DNA from 3 places in the Colwellia sp. BRX8-5 genome. Region 1 is predicted to be linked to each of the others. Evidence: predicted binding sites of a transcription regulator. Region 1 holds the regulator's gene; each other region holds the start of a gene.
The links. The regulator FNR, encoded in region 1, switches genes on or off when oxygen is low (the NO sensors DNR and NnrR bind a similar motif). The targets are predictions, from matches to a motif close to TTGATCTAGATCAA.
Positions count from the first base shown of each region.

Region 2: H4J62_RS12975 (bacteriohemerythrin) is a predicted target of FNR. The motif match lies at 1,438-1,451, and genes of this name have one in related genera.
Region 3: H4J62_RS02935 (FeoA family protein) is a predicted target of FNR. The motif match lies at 1,504-1,517, and genes of this name have one in related genera.

Region 1 covers NZ_JACGVR010000005.1:184,648-187,938, forward strand. Annotated here, with positions in the region: gene ttcA (tRNA 2-thiocytidine(32) synthetase TtcA) at 1-245, opposite strand, end outside; gene uspE (universal stress protein UspE) at 356-1,282, opposite strand; gene fnr (fumarate/nitrate reduction transcriptional regulator Fnr) at 1,432-2,151, opposite strand; gene H4J62_RS05675 (sulfite exporter TauE/SafE family protein) at 2,190-2,867, opposite strand; gene ccoS (cbb3-type cytochrome oxidase assembly protein CcoS) at 2,873-3,085, opposite strand; gene H4J62_RS05685 (heavy metal translocating P-type ATPase) at 3,115-3,291, opposite strand, start outside.
Region 2 covers NZ_JACGVR010000019.1:2,500-5,790, reverse strand. Annotated here, with positions in the region: gene H4J62_RS12980 (TonB-dependent hemoglobin/transferrin/lactoferrin family receptor) at 1-262, shown strand, start outside; gene H4J62_RS12975 (bacteriohemerythrin) at 776-1,342, opposite strand; gene H4J62_RS12970 (cytochrome D1 domain-containing protein) at 1,764-3,291, shown strand, end outside.
Region 3 covers NZ_JACGVR010000003.1:26,791-30,081, forward strand. Annotated here, with positions in the region: gene H4J62_RS02930 (TonB-dependent receptor) at 1-1,271, shown strand, start outside; gene H4J62_RS02935 (FeoA family protein) at 1,599-1,823, shown strand; gene feoB (ferrous iron transport protein B) at 1,823-3,291, shown strand, end outside.

The sequences.
Region 1 (3,291 bases):
AGATTAACGGCAACGATATCAAAATGAATGGGCGCTGATTCTTTTAACAACATTAAAATAGCCAGTAGGGCGTAACTGTCTTTGCCACCCGATAAGCACACCATTATTTTATCGCCATCTTCTATCATATTATATTGCGCGATAGCTTGGCCAACATGTCGTCTTAAGCGCTTCTCAAGTTTACTCAGCTGTATTTTTTGGCTGGGTGTTAAAGATGTTATTGGTGTCGCTGATTGAGCGCTCATAGTGTTTCCTAGAGATATTTGAAATAAAAAGTATGAATTTTACCGCGCGTAGTATAGCAAAAAGCCAAGGAAATCCTCGGCTTTTTAATGGATATTTACATATTTCAATATTAAGCTAATGGCGAGAGGTAACCATCAGGTTTTATCGCTAAGACATCACAGTTAAGGCGGTCAATGACATGCTCTGCAGTATTACCAATAAGTGCCGCTGAAATCCCCGTTCGACCAATAGTACCTAACACAACTAATTCAGCATCAACGTGCTTAGAAATACTTTGAATAACATCTTCAGGTAAACCTTCTTTAACATGGGTATTTTTAAGCGGAATATTAAAGCTATTAGCATGGTCTTTCATCGCACTTTTGTGATGATTAAACATAGTGTCGTTATATTCAGAGGCGTTAAACTCTGGAATTTCAATGGCAATATTTACTGGCGTACCTGGATAAGAATTCACCAAATGAACATTGGCTTTAATCAGTGAAGAAAACACTATTGATTCTTGGGTTAACTTATTATTAAGCGCTTTGTGCTCATCATCATCGCTACCGATATTGAGTGCGGTAAGTAAATTACCATTGCTTGGCCAGCTATGGTCTTTAACCAGTAATACTGGGCAGGGACATTTCCTTAATATATGCCAATCTGTTGGCGTAAAAATAACCGACTTTAGCTTGTCATGTTGATGGGTGCCTTTGATGACAATATCGAAGTTTTCAGCCAGTACTTTTTTTATGATCTTTTCAAATGGGCGATTATGCCAAATAATACAGGTATCTATGGTTATGTCTTGGTGATCAGTTTCTGAAATCTTTTCGTCTAACCATAGTTTACGATCATTAATAACCGATTGACGCATTGCTTCTCGCTCGTCGCCAGAAAGCATGGTGGTCATTTCATAAGATAAATCATAAATGGTTAAAAATGCAGTGATCTGTCCGCCACTATGTCGTGCTAATTCAATCGCACGTTTCAACGCTTTTTGATTTTCAGTGGTTGGATCAATAACGGCTAATATTTTTTTATACTTATCCATAATATTTACTCCCTAGTTATTAAATAATATTAATAATAGACCATAATTAATAGATATTATTTGCTTTAAATCATAATATTTCAATAAAAAAAATGCTTAACATCTTTAATGTTAAGCATTTATCTATAATTATTTAAAAAAGCGATAAACTACAGTGAAGCACACTCGTTAAGTTTATCCATATTAAGTATTGTGATGAGTTTTCCATCAACTGTGATTAATTCATTTTTTTGAAAACGATTTAATAATCTACTGATGGTTTCAACCGTTAAACCAATATAATTACCTATGTCACTTCGCGTCATCGTTAGGCGAAAATCTGTTAGTGACATACCCCGTGCATGATAGCGACTGGCTAAGGTTGAAATAAAAGTTGCTAAGCGTTGTTCAGCATTTTTGCGGTTAAGTAGCGTTAACATTTCTTGATCTGAGCGGATTTCGGAACTCATCATGCGAAGAATTTGTTTTTTCAACTTAGGCATCGTATTCGATAATGAATCTAAAGTATTGTAAGGTATCTCACAGACCATAGATGTTTCTAAGGCTTTTGCAAAACTAGGATGCTCTGACTCAGCAATAGCATCAAAACCTAATAAATCACCCGCTAAATGAAAACCGGTAATTTGTTCTTCACCTTGTTCATTAACCGTAAATGTTTTGAATGTTCCAGAGCGAATAGCGTATAAAGCTTGCATTTTGTCGCCATCTTGGAAAATTTGTTCGCCTTTATGAATAGGGCGTTTACGGTCAATAATGCTGTCTAGTGTATCGAGTTCTTTATCATTTAAAGAGAAAGGTAAACACAGCTCGCTGATACTACAGTTTTGACAATGAATATGTTGAGATGTAGAACATGGCTTTTTATACATATTAACCTAAATGAGTTATCCCTAATTTATCGATCATATTAAAACAATTGCTTATATGCAAACATTAAACTGTATATTCCGTATGAAATTATCATTAGCGCCATTATTTTCTTGAATTTCGTGTTTGTTACCAACGACTTTATACCAAAAGAGCCAAGTGAAAGACTTAACAAGGCTGGTAAAGTACCTAAACCAAAACTGGTCATAATTAGGGCGCCACTGAGAGCACTTCCACTGGCTAAGGACCAAGTTAATGTTGAGTAGACTAAACCACAAGGTAACCATCCCCAGACTGCTCCTAATGCTAGCGCTTGTTTAGCATTATTAATGGGAATAAACCTTTTACTTAACGGGGATAGATAGCGCCAAAGGAACTTACCCATTTTTTCAACTTTTGATAGCCACATTAACCATTGGCCTAAATACAAGCCTAATAAAATTAAAAATACCGCTGCAAATAACCGTAAAAAACCTAATGGAACGCCAATATTCTTTATTGCAATAGAACTACTAAATCCAACGATTGCCCCAATTAAGCTATAAGAAAAAATTCGGCCAACATTATATGCACCGACCAGCTTAAATTTATCGCTGCCTTTTTGTTGCGGTGATATAGCAGATGTTAACATCGTTGTTATACCACCGCACATACCGATACAATGTCCCGAACCTAACAAGCCGATGATGAATGCCGATAAATAATCTATACTCAACATGGCTGTTATTTACTACCCGTATCATTTTTAGCTGTATTTTCGCTATGGGTTTCAGTGGACTTTTTGGTGGTAGTGTTTTCATCTTCATCAAACAAGATACTCATACCTTGTTTCTCTAAATCATCAAATTGTTCAGTTTTTACTGCCCAAAAAAATAAATAAATGGCGATAGAGGTTAGGATTATCGCTATGGGGATCAAAATATAAATAATGCTCATGGTCTTTATGCTCTATTATAAGTTTGCGTTTACTTTTTTAATAAACGTAACGAGTTAGTGATAACCAATATCGAACTTGCAGACATACCTATAACCGCCATATAGGGAGTAATGTAGCCTGAGACGGCAAGGGGCAATACGATAGCATTATAACCGAATGCCCAAAAATAATTTTGCCAAATAATGCGACGAGTTTTATTGGCGAC
Region 2 (3,291 bases), on a different contig from region 1:
TGCCAGCTTAGTTGATGGAAAATCAGATATTGATGATCCCGACAATAAGTTAGCTACAACGTCTGGCTATACAACGTTTGACTTGGTGGTTAATTACAGTTTTAGCGATAAAATAACTTTAGCTGCAGCAATATATAATATAACGGACAAAAAATACGCTCATTGGTCTGACGTAAACGGATTTGAAGCGAATGATCCACTATTAGATACCTTAGCTGCGGCGGGCATTAATGGCTCAGTACAAATCAAGTATGCTTGGTAGCTTAAGTTAGAAAAATATTAACACAAGAACTTAAGATGAATAAAAAGCCTATTATGAATAGGCTTTTATGTTCATGATGGCTATTTTTAGACAGCCTATCTTTCAAGGGATGAGTGTATCTTTGTTCGTCAACGATCAGTTTTGATTCTGATAAAAAACTGAATAGCTACATCAAGGTACGAAATAGTGCAGTGGCGTGCCTGCATTATCATTCTCTGCATCGATGTTATCGACACTTCTGTTTATATCGATGCAGTAGGAGAGTCAGGCAGCAGTGTTAAAATAAGGCAATACTCAGGTTATGTGTGTTGAGTTTTATTCGTCAATACATTGAGTGAGAATAATCCTTACCCTGGTGTAAAATCAACAAGGCTTAAATTGAACCTTTATTGCTTTTACTCTGAAACACTATTCTTTAGGTGATAAACAAACAAACGTAATAAAGCGGCCGATCACTAGCAATAATTTCTACAATAATAGAGATTTCTTTTGAGTAATATTTTTGGATACTTCTTACTTTACGCCATGTGCTGTTAAGCACTGGGTATATTCTTTGTCGGTGCCATTGATATGATTAATTAACCATTCTTTTAAGAAACTACTGACTTCAGATAGTGCGTCATGACCTTTTTCATCATACAAGCTAACGAATGATTCAACTTGAGCTATCATCACCTTATGTTGTTTTTTATGGGCTTCAACATCAATAAAATTATGCTCAACAAGTAAATTTTCTTCTCGTTCAAAATGATATTTTGTGTAAGCAATTAAATTACTCAATGCTTGACGTTCAAAATCTTCACTCATCGCATAGTCATAGGCAGTAGTGAACTGATTAAGTAAGTTAATCAGTTTTTTATGATCATTATCTAAACTTTCAATGCCGACGCTATATTCTTCTTGCCACTCCAGCTGATTGCTTTGATTTGTTTTCTTATAAATCAAAGGTACCAGTGCTAGCACAACAATTAATACCCAAGAAACTGGATTGGCCATGCTTGATAAAAAGCCTAAAAAAATAGCAACAATAATCAAACCAATAGTGGCGGCATATAGTAAAGACTTAGTGCGGTTATTCATAAATAATACCCCTAAAATTAATGTGGTTAAGTAGTTGGTTTCTGTGGTGATTCTAATACGAAAATAGCTTAAGTCTTCTAAAAACGCCTGATTTATTGACCTTGATCAAGTTGCAAATTCATTGATGACTAAAACTTTTAAAACTTGATCTGAATCAGGTTATTTATTCCTGAAGTAATGAATAGTTACATTTGTTTACTGGACTAACACTTTTTCTTGTAATTGATTTTAAGTTGCTTTCAATAATAAAGCGCGTAGACCAGAACGTTAACAACGACGAATTTGTTTATTGGTGTTTCAGTTTCGACTTTTATTAAAGCGAAATAACCGAAATTCTAATAAAAATAAAATTAGAGTAGAACACTGAAAAAATAAGAATTATCCAAAACATTAAGCTCGTAAAAATATCTGGAGAATGACGATGAAAATAATTAAATATGGCTTGTCAGCACTTGGTTTAGCAATAGGAATGGCCGTTACTGGTATTAGTCTGTCTGTATCAGCAACAGAGCCGACTTTGTCTGAGGCTGACTTTGATAAAGCGAAATTACAATACTTTCAACGCTGTGCTGGTTGTCATGGTACTTTGCGTAAAGGCGCAACAGGCAAAAATTTAGAGCCTGAAAATACTTTAAAAAAAGGCCAGCAACGTTTAGAGAAGATTATTTCTTTAGGTACTGAAGGTGGTATGAATAACTTTGACGATTTATTCAGTAAAGAAGAAATAGCTAATTTAGCGACCTTCATTCAGATGGAACCACCTATTCCTCCAGAAATGTCTTTAGCGCAAATGCGCTCTTACACCAAAGAATATGTAGCACCGAAAGATTATCCAACTAAACCAATGCATGGTTTAAATTGGAAAAACTTCTTTGTTGTTATCGAACGTGACGCAGGTACTGCCGCCATTATTGATGGTGATACTAAGAAAATTATTGCTCACCTCGATACGGGTTACGCAGTACATGTCATTAAAGGTACAGAACATCATAAAGTTGACCATGCAAAAGATATTGGACGTTTTTGGTACACCATTGGTCGTGACGGTAAAGTAAATAAAATTGATTTATGGCAAACGCCTGACAAAATGTTAGTTGCTGAAACTAAAATGGCTTATGACGCTCGTGATATCGCAGTTTCTGGCGATGGAAAATACGTAATTGCTGGAGGTTACTGGCCTGCGCATTTCGTTATTATGGATGCAGTAACATTAAACCCACTTAAAGTTGTATCTACTCGTGGTTACAATACTAAAGGTGAATTCATCAATGAAGCACGTGTAGCTGCTATTTACACTTCGCCTTTAACGTCTTCATTTATCGTGGCAGTTAAAGAAACTGGTCAAATGCTACAAGTTGATTATACCGACTTAGATAACTTAACCATTACTAGTATTGCTTCAGCAGAATTTTTGCATGATGGTTTCTTTGATCCCTCTGGTCGTTACTTCCAAATTGCGGCTAATGCTTCAAATAAAATGGTTGTGATTGATACTATTGAACGTAAGTTAGAAGCGATGATTGAAGTTGATGCATTACCGCATCCTGGTCCTGGCGCTAACTGGATTGATAAAGAATGTGGTCCTGTTGGTGGCACAACTCACTTAGGTGTTGGCCTAGTATCAGTATGGGGCAATGATCCTATGGGTCATCCTGATAAAGCTTGGAAACTTTGCTATGAAGTTGAAACAGATGGTGCTGGTGCATTTATCCGTACCCATGAAACTTCACAATATGTTTGGGCTGATCAGTTGAAACATCCTGAGCCAGAAGTTCAACAATCAGTACAAGTATTTGATAAAGATACTCACCAAATCGTTAAAACTATCCGTGTAACAACAGAGCCAGGTAAAGCGGCACTGCATATGGAGTTTAATGATGACGGTACTGAAGTTTGGGTATCTGTTTGGAATCGTAAAGATGCTAGAAACCCTACGGGTGAGATTGTAA
Region 3 (3,291 bases), on a different contig from region 1:
AAAAGCGATTGAATAATAATCCAGAAAAACATCGTCGTAATAATGCTACGGGTATAACAACTAATTTTAATTTTTCGCTGGGTAAATCTTTTACTTTTGGTGAGTTAGAATTTGGCTTCGATGGTTATTTAGCCAAGCATGACTCTGTGATCACCAATCCAAATAACTCGATGTTTGCCGTGGTAAACTTTAATGATGTCAAAGATGATCGCTTTGGGCTATTTGCACAATGGCAGCAAACCTTTAACAATACCAAAGTTCAGTTAGGCGTCCGTTTAAAAAGAGCTGAATTAGATGCAGGTCAAGTGGCAACATCTATGGCAATGATGATTATGCCGATGGGCTCTGCAATGATGGATAATATGAATTCAGCTATGCCAACGATGGCTGATTTAGCCATAGACTTACGGGATAACTTTAATAACAGTGATCACAGTGTTAATGATACCAATATAGATATCGCATTAAGCACGGAAACTCAATTATCGAAAGATTTATCATTATATATAGGCGTAGGTTTAAAAAATAGAGCGCCTTCATATCAAGAGCTTTATCTCTGGACCCCGATGGAATCAACGGGTGGGCTGGCCGACGGTAACACTTATGTGGGTAATATGGATCTTAACAGTGAGACAGCTTATCAAGCGGATGTCGGTTTTACCTACCAAACTGAAAAAGTTATGATCACACCTCATTTCTTCTATCAAAATATTGATGACTATATTCAAGGTACTCCTTTAGGTATGTTGGATATGTCAGCAAAAATGATGGCCCAAATGATGGCGGGTGATGATAACCCTCTAAAGTTTACTAATGTAGATGCTAAGCTTTATGGTGCTGATGTAAATGGCTATTACACTATAAATGATCAAATACAATTATCAGCCGTGGTCAGTTACGTACGTGGCGAACGTCGTGATATTAATGATAACTTGTATCGTATTGCGCCATTGAATGGTCAGTTAAGTGCCAATTACTTTAGTGAGAATTGGTCTGTAAATATGGTTTTAGTGATGGCCGCCGCACAAAAAGATATTTCATTAACGAATCAGGAACAAACAAGTGCTGGTTATGGTGTGATGAATGTAGACGCTCAATATTACGTCAATAATCAATTAACGCTTCGTTTTGGCGTTGATAATCTACTCAATAAAGAATATCAAAATCACTTAGGTGGCTATAACCGAGTCAAAGGCAGTGATGTAACGTTTATGGACCGTTTACCTGAAGAAGGTACCAGTGCATGGGCAGAAATGACATATAGCTTTTAATCTATAAATCATACTGTCATTAAAATAGTAAATCGCTGACAAGCTATTTGGATTTGTCAGCGATGTTTCATTAGGTAATATTTAATTTTCATAATAACAATACCTCTCTTACCTTTTCGCTATTTTTACGTAAGCTGCGCAGATAAATCCAGTTATATTTTTAATATGATTATATTGAACGCTTGCTAAACTATTAAATTTTAAATCAAATTTATTAGTAGATTAATTTAAGCTGATTTAGATCAATTACGCTGTTATATACGCTTGCTGAAAAGTTAATAGTAAAGTAGAATCAAATGATAATCATTATTATTTGAGTTGTTGTTTATGACCCTTTCACAATTGAGGCGTACCCAACGAGCGGTGATCCGCACGTTGCCAACAAATTTCGATTTGACTTCAAAGTTAATCGAGCAGGGTTTTGCGTTAAAAACTGAGATATCATTAGCCCATAAAGCACCATTTAATGGGCCACTTGCCTTTCATCTCCATGGTACTAAAATTTGCTTAGCACCGAGTATTGCTCAACAAATAGGTATAGAAATCGTCTAATGTCACAAGCTTTACATTTGGCTCTAGTTGGCTTTGCCAATTCAGGAAAAAGCACGTTTTTTAATGCTCTAACGGGCGCGAAACAACAAACAGGAAACTGGACTGGCGTCACTGTAGCGACAAAACAGCAGCGCTTCTCATTTAATAATGAGCAAGTTTTACTTTCAGACTTACCTGGCATTAGTTCTCTCGCCACTCGAACTGAACAAAGTAAAGACCTGACTATTACCCAAGATTTTCTTAAAAATAACGACATTGATTGTTTAATTAATGTCGTCGATGCGACGCAATTAAAGCGTCAGTTGTATTTAACGACTCAGCTACTTGAACTCGGTTTACCGGTATTATTGGTTATCAATAAATCTGATCGAAAAGAAGCGCAAACCGTTGATATAAATATTTTAGCCAAAGAACTTGGCTGTAAAGTTATTATTGCCAACAGCTTAGCTAAAGATACCTTAAAACAAGTTGAACAGGCTTTACTTGAATTACCTAAAGCAAGTGAACGTCCAAAGAAATTAATGTTATCAGCAGATATTGTCAATAAACTCGCGGACAAAAACTCAACTGAGGTGTTAATTGATCTTGAATGTGGCGCTTGTAATGATCAAGGTGGCTGTCAGCAAACCAATACCGATGCTATTAGTATTATGCAGGCGCGTTACGAGTTTATTCAGCAGTTATTGATCGATGTTAAAAAGGGTCTACCGGCTTCCAAAAAAGCACCGGCAATAAGTTTAAGTGACCGCCTTGACCATTTTATCCTTCATCCTTGGTTAGGTGTGCCCGTTTTTCTTAGCATGATGTACTTATTGTTTATGTTTGCAATCAATGTTGGTAGCGCTTTTATCGACTTTTTTGATATTTTAGCCGGCGCTATTTTTGTCGATTACCCGCAAAGATTTTTATCAAGTTATGATTTACCTCAGTGGTTGCTAACCTTAATTGAAGGAGCTGGCTTAGGTATTCAAACGGTCGCTACTTTTATTCCAATCATCGCTTGTTTATTCATTGGTTTATCGATTTTAGAAAGCAGTGGCTACTTAGCGCGTGCAGCGTTTGTGGTTGACAGTGCTATGCAAAAAATTGGTTTACCCGGCAAAGCTTTTGTCCCTTTAATTGTTGGTTTTGGTTGTACGGTTCCTGCTGTAATGTCGGCACGAATTCTTGATAGTGAGCGTGAACGTATCACCACCATAATGATGTCACCGTTTATGTCGTGTGGGGCACGTTTACCGGTATATGCTTTATTTGCTGCGGCATTTTTCCCGGATTCTGGGCAAAACTTAGTTTTCTTATTGTACTTAATCGGTATAGCGGCAGCACTATTCACTGGATTTTTATTAAAGCACACGGTATTAATGGGCAAAAATTCTGTCAATATTATGGAATTACCGCTTTATGAAATACCTAAGCTTTCTTATCTAGTGCATCGTGTTTGGCAACGTACTCGGTCTTTTATTTTGGG